DNA from 2 places in the Variovorax durovernensis genome. Region 1 is predicted to be linked to the other one. Evidence: riboswitches for the same ligand, from Rfam matches in the RefSeq annotation. Region 1 holds a riboswitch; the other holds the start of a gene.
The links. Region 1 has a riboswitch for cobalamin ahead of ACWV14_RS13695 (TonB-dependent receptor). Riboswitches for the same ligand answer to the same signal wherever they lie in the genome.
Positions count from the first base shown of each region.

Region 2: another riboswitch for cobalamin. It lies ahead of ACWV14_RS19245 (TonB-dependent receptor domain-containing protein); the one in region 1 lies ahead of ACWV14_RS13695 (TonB-dependent receptor).

Region 1 is NZ_CDRNCW010000001.1:2,880,326-2,885,566, forward strand. It holds gene ACWV14_RS13675 (dicarboxylate/amino acid:cation symporter) at 1-142, shown strand, start outside; gene ybaL (YbaL family putative K(+) efflux transporter) at 279-1,985, shown strand; gene ACWV14_RS13685 (hypothetical protein) at 1,991-2,395, opposite strand; gene ACWV14_RS13690 (hypothetical protein) at 2,524-2,751, shown strand; cobalamin riboswitch at 2,791-3,075, shown strand; gene ACWV14_RS13695 (TonB-dependent receptor) at 3,210-5,241, shown strand, end outside.
Region 2 is NZ_CDRNCW010000001.1:4,048,690-4,053,930, reverse strand. It holds gene ACWV14_RS19260 (cell division protein ZapA) at 1-276, opposite strand, end outside; gene ACWV14_RS19255 (DUF904 domain-containing protein) at 273-497, opposite strand; gene ACWV14_RS19250 (ClcB-like voltage-gated chloride channel protein) at 596-2,311, opposite strand; cobalamin riboswitch at 2,365-2,628, shown strand; gene ACWV14_RS19245 (TonB-dependent receptor domain-containing protein) at 2,722-4,638, shown strand; gene ACWV14_RS19240 (cobyrinate a,c-diamide synthase) at 4,623-5,241, shown strand, end outside.

The sequences.
Region 1 (5,241 bases):
CGTGGCCACCATCGTGGTCGCCAAGTGGACCAACGAACTGGACGAGAACCGGCTGCAAGCCGGGCTCAACAACGAGACCTGGATCGAGGCGCAGGAGCCCGAGGCGCTGGACGCGGCGCGCAGCAGCAAGATGGCCGGTTAGCCGGGGAACACCCCCAGGCTTCGCCCACCCCCTTGCAGGGGGCAACACCAGCGGCCCGGCAAAGCCGGTTCCGCGGTGTTCCGTGAAGAGTCCTGCCAGCCTTAAAGGTTGAGCATCGTTCCTGCAAAATGGAGCGATGCCCCATAGCGTCTCCCTCATCAACACCATTGCCGCCGGCCTGGGGCTTGCGCTTGTTTTCGGTTTCCTGGCGGCCAAGCTCAGGCTGCCGGCGCTGGTCGGCTACCTGCTGGCCGGCGTGATCATCGGCCCGTTCACACCGGGCTTCGTGGCGGATGCGGGCATTGCCGCCCAGCTCGCCGAGATCGGCGTGATGCTGCTGATGTTCGGTGTCGGCCTTCATTTCTCCCTGGACGACCTGCTGGCGGTGCGCAAGATCGCGCTGCCCGGCGCGCTCGCTCAGATCGCGGTGGCCACGCTGCTCGGTGGCGGCCTGGCCATGTGGTGGGGCTGGAGCCCCGGCGCGGCTTTGGTGTTCGGCCTGGCGCTGTCGGTGGCCAGCACTGTGGTGCTGCTGCGCGCGCTCGAGAGCCTGGGCATTCTCGATTCGTTCACCGGGCGCATCGCCATCGGCTGGCTGGTGGTCGAAGACCTGGCAATGGTGCTGGTGCTGGTGCTGATGCCGCCGCTGGCCGGCACGCTGGGCGGCCATGCCGCGCAAGAAGGGCCGGCCGACCCGCTGTGGCAGACCCTGGGCCTCACGCTGCTGCAGGTCGGCGGCTTCGTGGCGCTGATGCTGGTGGTGGGGCGGCGCGTGTTCCCGTGGATCCTCTGGCAGGTCACGCGCACCGGTTCGCGCGAGCTGTTCACGCTGTGCGTGGTGGCGGCCGCCGTGAGCATCGCCTTCGCGTCGGCGGCGCTGTTCGGCGTGTCGTTCGCGCTGGGCGCTTTCTTCGCGGGCATGGTCATGCGCGAGTCGCAGTTCGCGCATCGCGCCGCGGAAGAGTCGCTGCCGCTGCGCGACGCCTTCGCGGTGCTGTTCTTCGTGTCGGTCGGCATGCTGTTCGATCCCTCGGTGCTGATCGAGCGGCCGCTGCAGGTGCTGGCGGTGGTGCTGGTGATCGTGCTGGGCAAGTCGCTCGCGGCCTGCGCGCTGGTGCTGGTGTTCCGCTACCCGCTGGGCACGGCGCTCACGGTGAGCGCGAGCCTGGCGCAGATAGGGGAGTTCTCGTTCATCCTGGCGGGGCTGGGGGTGTCGCTCGGCTTGCTGCCGGTGGAGGGGCAGAGCCTGGTGCTGGCGGGGGCGCTAATTTCCATCGCCACCAATCCCCTGTGGTTCAGCCTGATAGCACCCATGCAGAAATGGCTGCATGCGCATTCGTCTTTCGCGCGGGGGCTCGAGTCGCGCGACGACCCGCTGGCCGAGCTGCCCATGACCACCGAGGCCAAGTACCTTTCGCGCCAGGTGGTGCTGGTGGGCTACGGCCGCGTCGGTCGCCGCATCGCGGCCGAACTCGACGCCAACGACATCCCCTACGTTGTCGCCGAGCAGAACCGCGAGCTGGTCGAGAAGCTGCGCGAAGCCGGCACGCCAGCCGTGTGGGGCGATGCGGCCGACCCGGCCGTTCTGATCCAGGCGCACGTGGCCCGCGCCCGTGTGCTGGTGGTGGCCACGCCCGACGCGATGAACGTGCGCCAGATGATCGAGACGGCGCGCACGCTCAACCCGACCATCCAGACCGTGATCCGCAGCCACAACGAGCAGGAAGCCGCGCTGCTCACGCGCGAGGCAGCCGTGACGGTCTTCCTGGGCGAACAGGAACTCGCGCAGGCCATGGCGCGCGATGTGGTGCAGCGGGCCGTGTCGATGGCGGCCCCGGCCTGACGAACTCAGAGATCTTCGATCACCAGGGTGCGGTAGCGCTGCGCGATGGAGTAGGGCACGGTGCGCACCAGCACCATGAGCTGTTCGGCCGCGTCACTGTCCTTGGTCTTCACCAGCAGCGCCGTGTGTCCCTCGCGCGCGAGCTTGGTGTACGCGCGCACAGTGGCGCCCTCGGTACCGGCGGAAGGCAGGGGGTCGTCCGCCGTCTCCACGGTGGGCGTGATCTCGGCGAGCACGGTTTGCGCGGGAAGCAGGTAGACCTCGTCGCCGCTGGTGCCTTGTTCGATCAGGCTGCGGCCTATGCGGCGGGCATCTTCCGCGTCTGGAAACATGACCATCGAGTAGCCGGTCGGATAGAAGGCTCCGCCGATGCTCGATCGCATGCCGGGTTCGAGAGTGAAGTTCTTCATGCTGTCTCCTGCTTGTGCATCTACAAACATAGGCTGCATGGGGAAGACCCCCTGTAGGAGAAGCCCGGAAGCTGTCAACCGGCCTTGGCCTCCACCCATTCACCAATAAGCACTGCTCAATCCATTTCATGCCCACACCGAGAAACATCGCGCTCACCGTCCATGAACTGGAAAAGGGTGAGTTCTACTGGGTGCTGATGGAAGCAGTGGCCGGGGAGCCCGGTGACGCCTCCCACTTCTACGAGCCGCTGGAAGCGGCGCTCGAGCCCTACGCCAGCTACTCGAATGCGCTCGTGGCCGGCGTGGCGGTGATGCGGCGCCTGTTCGGGCCGGACGGTAATACCGGCTCCTTATAATTTCGCGGTTTTGGTTTGTTAATTCTCACGAATCAAACCAATACACACGGTTCGAAGGTGCCCCGCCCGCCATTCCATGGCGCCGGGGTTAAACGGGAAGCAGGTGCGCCGAGTCATTGTCGACACGGTCATTCCTGCGCTGCCCCCGCAACGGTCAGCGGATCGGAAATCCTCAAGCCAGCGCCTCCTTGAAGAGGCCGGCAGCCACTGCGCTTCGGCGTGGGAAGGCGAGGGTTTCTGCCCGGTCGCGCACTGCATGAAACAAGGCAGTGCGCCACCGGGCGCTCCGCAAGCCCGGATACCGGCCTTGGAAACCGCCTTCGGACGCTGCGGGAGTGCGTGTCCGGGCCTGCCGCCTTCGCGCCCGCGCTTGGACCGTCATCGCCCCTTCGCTTCTCCCGCTTCGTCCTTTTTCGGACAGAGGAGCCTGCGGGGACGCGGGCCGGAGGAGAGATCACATGAGCCGACAAGCATGGCCGGCGCGCGATTGCAGGGGCGCGCCGCAACGTGTGCGACTTTCGGGTATCCCGGTGGCACTGGGGCTGGCACTGGGGCTGGCACTGGGCCTGGCATTCGGGCCTTCCGTGGCCCTTGCACAGGCCGCCGGCAACCAGAGCCTTGCGCCAGTGCAGGTCGAGGCCGACCGCCACACGCGGCTCGCCATCGACGAGACCACGCAGACCGGCAGCCGCCTGGGCCTGACGCCGCTGGAAACGCCGGCCAGCATCGAGGTGCTGAACGGCGACACCATCCGCGCACGCGGCGACGTCTCGATGATCGAGGCGGCCACCCGCGCCACCGGCATCACCGGTTCGCCCGGCCCCGGCAACGGCGGCACCGCGATGGCGGCGCGCGGCTTCCTGGGCCACGGCTCGGTGATGCAGCTGTTCGACGGGACGCGGCTGTATGCGGGCGCGGGCACCGTCACCTTTCCGTTCGATACCTGGTCGGTCGACCGCATCGAGATACTCCGCGGCGCGGCCTCGGTGATGTACGGCGAAGGCGCCATCGGCGGCGCGATCAACGTGGTGCCCAAGAAGCCCACGCGCGGCCCGATCCAGAACCAGGCGCTGGTCACCATCGGTTCCGATGCGACCCGCCAGGTCGCCTTCGGCAGCGGCGGCGCGATCAACGACAAGCTCTCCTACCGCTTCGACATCAGCCAGCGCCAGACCGACGGCTTCATGCAGCGCGGCCAGGCCGAAAGCCTGGCCGTGGGCGCGGCCGTGCGGCTCGACGTGTCGCCGCAACTGCAGTTCACGCTCTCGCACGATGAGGGCCGGCAGTCGCCGCAGCGCTACTACGGCGTGCCGCTGATCGACGGCCGCCTGAGCAGCCAGACGCTGCGCCAGAACTACAACCTCGACGACTCCGAAATCAAGTACCGCGACAAGTGGACCCGCCTCGAGGCCCAATGGACGCCGAACGATTCGGTCACCGTGCGCAACCAGCTCTACCGGCTGGAGAGCAGGCGCCACTGGCGCAACAGCGAGACCTATACCTACAGCGCCACCACGCGCCGCGTGACGCGCGGCGACTACCTGGAAATCGGCCACGACCAGGAGCAGATCGGCAACCGCACCGACGCCACCTTCAGGCACGGCCTGTTCGGCCTGGCCAACCAGGTACTGGTGGGCTTCGACGTGAACCGCATCGACTTCCTGAATTCGAGCGACACGCCCTACGGCGGCCGCTCGGTGGTCGATCCGTTCAACTTCAACCCGGGCTACTACGCCTCGCCGGTTGCCTACCTGCCGCGCTACAAGACCCGCACCAACACCTACGCCTTCTTCACCGAAGACAAGCTGGCCTTCAACGAGCAATGGTCGGTGGTGGGCAGCCTGCGCTGGGACCACGCGAAGATCGCGCGTGCCGACCTGCAGAACGCGGCCAACAACCTGGGCAAGACCTTCGAGTACGCCACCGGTCGCCTTGGCGTGGTGTACGCGCCCGATGCGTCGCAGTCGTTCTACGCGCAGGTGGCGCGCGCGGCCGATCCGTTGACCTCGCTCATCAGCACCTCGGCCACGCAAGTGCCGTTCGAGCTCAGCACCGGCAAGCAGGTCGAGGTCGGCTACAAGCGCCAGCTCGCCGACAACCGCGGCGCCTGGACCGTGGCGGCCTACCGCATCGAGAAGAACAAGCTGCTGTCGCGCGACGCGAGCGACCCGAGCAAGACGCAGCAGATCGGCCGGCAGTCTTCCGAGGGCATCGAGGCCACGCTGGACATGGCGCTCACGCCCACGCTGAACCTCGAGGCCAACATCGCCAGGCTGCGCGCGCGCTACGACGACTTCAACGAAGTGGTCGGCGGCAAGCTGATTTCGCGCGCGGGCAACACGCCCAACGGCGTGCCCGAGCAGGCGGCCAACCTGTGGCTCAACTGGCGCTTCCTGCCGCAGTGGGAGGCCGCATTCGGCGTGCGCTACGTCGGTCCGCGCCAGGTCGATGCCGCCAATTCGCGCAAGATCGGCTCGTACACCGTGGCCG
Region 2 (5,241 bases), 1.2 Mb from region 1:
GGTTTCTGCCGTATCGGCGGCGGTGCTTGCTGCCTCTGCGGGTGGTACTGCCGCGGGCGCGGCGGCGGCCGTGGCCTGCTGGGCGGCCAGGTCGAAGGCCAGGTTCAGCGAGGCCAGCACCGCGATGCGGTCGCGGGCCTTGACTTTTCCTGCATCGCGGATCTTGCACATGGCCGCGTCCACGCGTTCGACGGCTTCGCGCAGCTGCGCTTCGCCGCCATCGGGACAGCCGAGCAGATAGCTCTGGCCCATGATCTGTACTTCAATCTGCTTCATGCGGAGGGGTCTTGGGGAGGTGGTTCAGCCGGCAGCCGTTCGAGCAGCGCGTCGAGGCGCGTGCGGGCCGCGGCGAGCCGCGACTTCAGTGCGTCGCGTTCGCGCGTGAGCGCATCGACCTGTTCCTGCAGCAACTCATTGGTGCGCTGCACCTCTTCGTGACGCACGAGCAGGCGTTCGACACGCTCGGCGATCTGGTCGATGGGGCTGGATGCGGGCATGGTTGGCGATTGTAGTTTCCCTGGGAGGGGCCCTTCGCCATGCTTGGGCGAGGGTGCGTCGAGGCATGGATTCTGCGGCCTTCCCCCCGTGTTTCAAACTACTCGCTCAGCCGCACATAGGTGGCGAGCAGCGCGCTCTTTGCCGCCACGCCCAGCAGCACCGGGTTGGCCGCGCTCTCGATCACCGGCAGGCGCTCGCCACGGTGCTCCAGGAAGCGTTGCAGCGCTTCGCCCAGGCCGGTGTCGGCGGTGATCGGCAGTATCTCCTGGGAGAGCAGGCTTCTGGCTGTCGTTTCGGCCGGTGCGGCGCCGAGGGTGGCCAGCGGCACCACGCCCAGGTAGCGTCCCCCGGCGTCGACCACGTACAGGTATTTCACCGGATGCTGCAGGAAGAGCTTGCTCATCGCCTCGCGGTCCGCGTCGGGGCCGACCACGGTCTCGGCCGGCTGCACCAGGTCGCGCACGAGCAGCCCGCGCAGGCGCAGCTGTGCGTCGCGCTGCTCGTTGCGGCGCAGCGTGATCTCGTACATGGAACCGGCATTGGCCGAACGCGCGACGAAGTACGCGATGACGCTCGCTGCCATCAGCGGCAGCATGACCTGGTAGCTCAGCGTCATCTCGAAGATCATCAATATCGCCATCAGCGGCGCCTGCGTCGCGCCTGCCAGGAAGGCGCCCATGCCGACGATGGCATAGGCAAAAGGCGCCGAGCTGGAAGCCGGCCACAGCGCCTGCACCGCCAGCCCGAACAGCGCGCCGATCATGCAGCCGAAGAACAGCGCGGGCGTGAACACGCCGCCCACCGCGCCCGAGCCCGCGGTGGCCATGGTCGCGGCCGCCTTGGCGACCAGCACCATCGCGATCAGCGTCCAGGGCCACGGCGTGTGCAGCACCGCGTTGACCACGCTGTAGCCGTTTCCCCAGACCTCGGGCATCGGTACCGAGATGACGCCCATCAGCAGCCCGCCCAGCGCCAGCCGCCACGGCAGCGCGAGCGGCAGCTTCGCAAACAGCGCGCGGCTGCCCTGCAGCGCACGCAGGAAGCCGACCGACGCAAAGCCCAGCAGCACGCCGAGCACGCAGAACAGCGCCACCTCCGCGCCGTGGATCTCGGGGAATGCGGGCATCTTGTAAGGCGGCTGATAGCCCGGCAGCGCGCGCATCGCGACGTTCGCCACCACCGACGCGATGATGATCGGCCCCACGCTCTCCATCGCGATCGAGCCCAGCACGATCTCGGCGACGAAGAAGGCGCCTGCGATGGGCGCGTTGTAGGCCGCCGTGAGGCCGGCGGCGGCACCGCAGGCCACCAGCAGCCGCAGCCGTTCCGCCGGAAAGCGCAGCAGCCGCCCCAGTTGCGAGGCGGCCAGCGCCGCGAGCTGCACCATCGAGCCTTCGCGACCGATCGAGCCGCCGGTGCCGATGCTCACGAGCGACGACGCGCTGCGCACCAGCGTCTGCGCGACCGGGATGCGCCCGTCGCCGAGCACGATCGCTTCCATGTAGTCTGAGGTGGCGCTGCGCACCGCCACGCGCTTGGCCAGCACCAGCAGCAGGCCCGCCACCAGCCCGCCGAGCGTGGGGCAGGCGACGCGCGCCCACCACGGCAGGTGCCTGGCCATGGCCACCAGCCCTTCGCCGGGGCCCAGCACCAGGTGCTCGAAGCCATAGAGCGCCGCGCGGAACAGTTCGGTCGCCAGCGTGCCGAGCAGGCCCGCGGCAATGGACCACAGCAGCATCGACTGCCAGCCCGAAACGCCGAAAAGCCGCTGCAGCGCGGAACGAATATTCAGGAAAACCGAGGCCGGGCGCATTGCTGCGATGTTAGCGGTGCGCAACTTTCGGCTTAAATCGTGTCCGCCAGGGCCTAAAATCCTGCCCGTTGGTGCCTGCGGCGTGGTTCACGCGCCGCGGTTCAACGGGAAGCAGGAGTGAAGGTCCCCCGAACGCCCTCGAGCGCGTACCGGGCCCGACCCAAGCCGCCTGCGCTGCCCCCGCAACGGTCAAGCAGACGACGCCGCAAGGCGTCACCCCTATCCACACAGCCACTGGGCACCCTGAAACAGGTGCCTGGGAAGGCGGCGAGGGGCGTTCTGCCAGCCCGGATACCGGCCAACAAGGCGGCTGCCGCATGCACGAGAGATTCCGTGCGCGAGGCAGCCATTGCGCCCAGGTGCCGGCGGGGAAGCCGGCACGGGGCATTGACGTTCGTTCGGCACATTTCATGATTTCCCACGCTTCCGTTTTCCGTGGCCGCGCTCCCGCGCGCCGTCTCCGCTTCGCCTGCCTGCCGCTGGCGCTGGCATCCGCCTTCGGCGGCCCGGCCCATGCGCAAGAAGCGCTCACCCTCGGCGAGACGGTGGTCACGGCCAACCGCACGCCGCAGGCACTGTCGGACCTGGTGGGCGACGTGTCGATCATCGACCGCCAGACCATCGAGCGCAGCGGCGCCACCGGCGTGGCCGACGTGCTGGCGCGCCTGCCCGGCATCGAGATCTCGCGCACCGGCGGCATCGGCAACACCACCAGCCTGTACATCCGCGGCGCGGAAACGCGCTTCACGGCCGTCTACCTCGACGGCGTGCGCATCGACTCGCAGTCGACCGGCGGCGCCGGCTGGGAAGGCATTCCGCTGTCGCAGATCGACCGCATCGAAGTGCTGCGCGGCCCGGCCGCCGCCGTGTATGGCTCGGATGCCGTCGGCGGCGTGATCCAGCTCTTCACCAAGCGCGGCGAAGAGGGCGTCTCGCCCTACGCGGGCATCGGCTTCGGCAGCTACGGCCTGCGCAAGATCGAAGGCGGCGTGAGCGGAAAGTCAGGCCTGTTCGACTACTCCTTCGGTGTCGAACATGAAGAGAGCAAGGGCTACAACGTGCAGCCGGTGGCCAAGCGCAACGTGGTCAAGGACGGCTTCACCAGCCCCGATCGCGACGGCTACAACAGCACCTCGGGCAACGTGAAACTGGGCTTCCAGATCGCCCCCGACCAGCGCATCGACGCCACGCTGCTCGCGAGCGACATCAAGGCCGGCTACGACGCCACCGTGTCGTACAAGACCAAGCTGCCGTTCCTGTTCGCCAACGACATCGCGAACAACACGCTGCGCACCGCCGGCCTCACCTGGTCGGCCAAGTGGAACGATGTGTACAGCACCCGCGTGCAGATCACTGATTCGCAATCGGTCTACAAGACGCAGCCTTCGTTCTACCGCACTGAAACCCACCTGCGCGGCTACCTGTTCCAGAACGAATTCCGCTTCGGCCCGCACCTGGTGACGGCCACCCTCGAGCGCCGCGAAGACGCACTCGACAACGCGCCCACCACCAGCTCGAAGCTGCTGTCGCGCGACCGCGCGCAGGACGCGCTGTCGCTGGGCTACGGCTTCGTGCAGGGCCCGCACTCGCTGCAGCTGCATGTGCGCCACGACCAGGACAGCGAGTTCGGCGGCAAGACCACCGGCAGCGCCGCCTACGGCTACGCCATCACGCCGTCGCTGCGCTTCACGGCGTCGGCCGGCACCGCCTTCCGCGTGCCCACGCTGTACCAGCGCTTCAGCGAGTACGGCCTGGCGTCGCTCAAGCCTGAATCCAGCCGCAACGTCGAACTGGGCCTGCAGTACACCGAAGGCGCCTCGCACGCCGGCATCGTGGTCTACAAGAACCAGGTGCGCAACCTGATCGGCTTCGATGGCTCGGCCAAGGGCTGCGCTTCGTCCTTCGGCTGCTACACCAGCACCGCGCGCGCCCGCTACCAGGGCGTCACGCTGTCGGGTGGCCACCGCATCGGCGACGTCACCCTGCGTACCTCGCTCGACTTCCAGGATCCGCGCGACCTCGGCACGCACAACCTGCTGGCTCGCCGCGCGCAGCGCCACGCCACCTTCGGTGCCGACTGGCGCGTCGCCGGCTGGACCCTGGGCGCCGAGGTGCAGACCTCGAGCCGCCGCTACGACGACGCCGCCAACAGCGTCAAGCTCGGCGGCTACACCGTATTGAACCTGTCGGCCAGCAGGCAGATCACGCGCGACCTGAACCTGATCGCGCGGGTCGACAATGTGGGCAACAAGGACTACCAGTACGCACGCCTGTACGCCACCGCCGGCCGCACCGCGTACGTCGGTCTCAAGTGGACGCCGCAATAAGCAACCCCTCGCGAAGAAGCGACACCGCCGGTGCCGCGGCGGCCGCCTGCGCCGCGGTGCTGGTGGCCGCCCCGGCCTCTGGGCAGGGCAAGACCACGGTCGCGGCCGCGCTCGCGCGGCTGCACACGCGGCAGGGCCGGCGGGTGCGGGCCTTCAAGTGCGGGCCCGATTTCCTCGACCCGCTCTGGCTCGCGCTGGCCACCGGCGCGCCGGTGCATTCGCTCGACCTGTGGATGACCGGCGAAGCCGACTGCCGCGAGCGCCTGCGCGCGGCGGCGGCCGACTGCGACCTGCTGATCGTCGAAGGCGTGATGGGCCTGTTCGACGGCACGCCCAGCGCGGCCGACCTGGCCGTGCGCTTCGGCCTGCCGGTGCTGGCCGTGATCGACGCGCATGCCATGGCCGGCACCTTCGGCGCGCTGGCCTATGGCCTGCAGAACTTCCGTCCCGGGCTACCGTGGGCCGGCGTGCTGGCCAACCGCGTGGGCAGCGAGCGCCATGCCGGCATGCTGAAAGACGCGCTGCGCGAGCCCTCGCAATGGCTCGGCGCCTTGCCGCGCGACGCGGGCTTCACGCTGCCCGAACGGCACCTGGGGCTGGTGG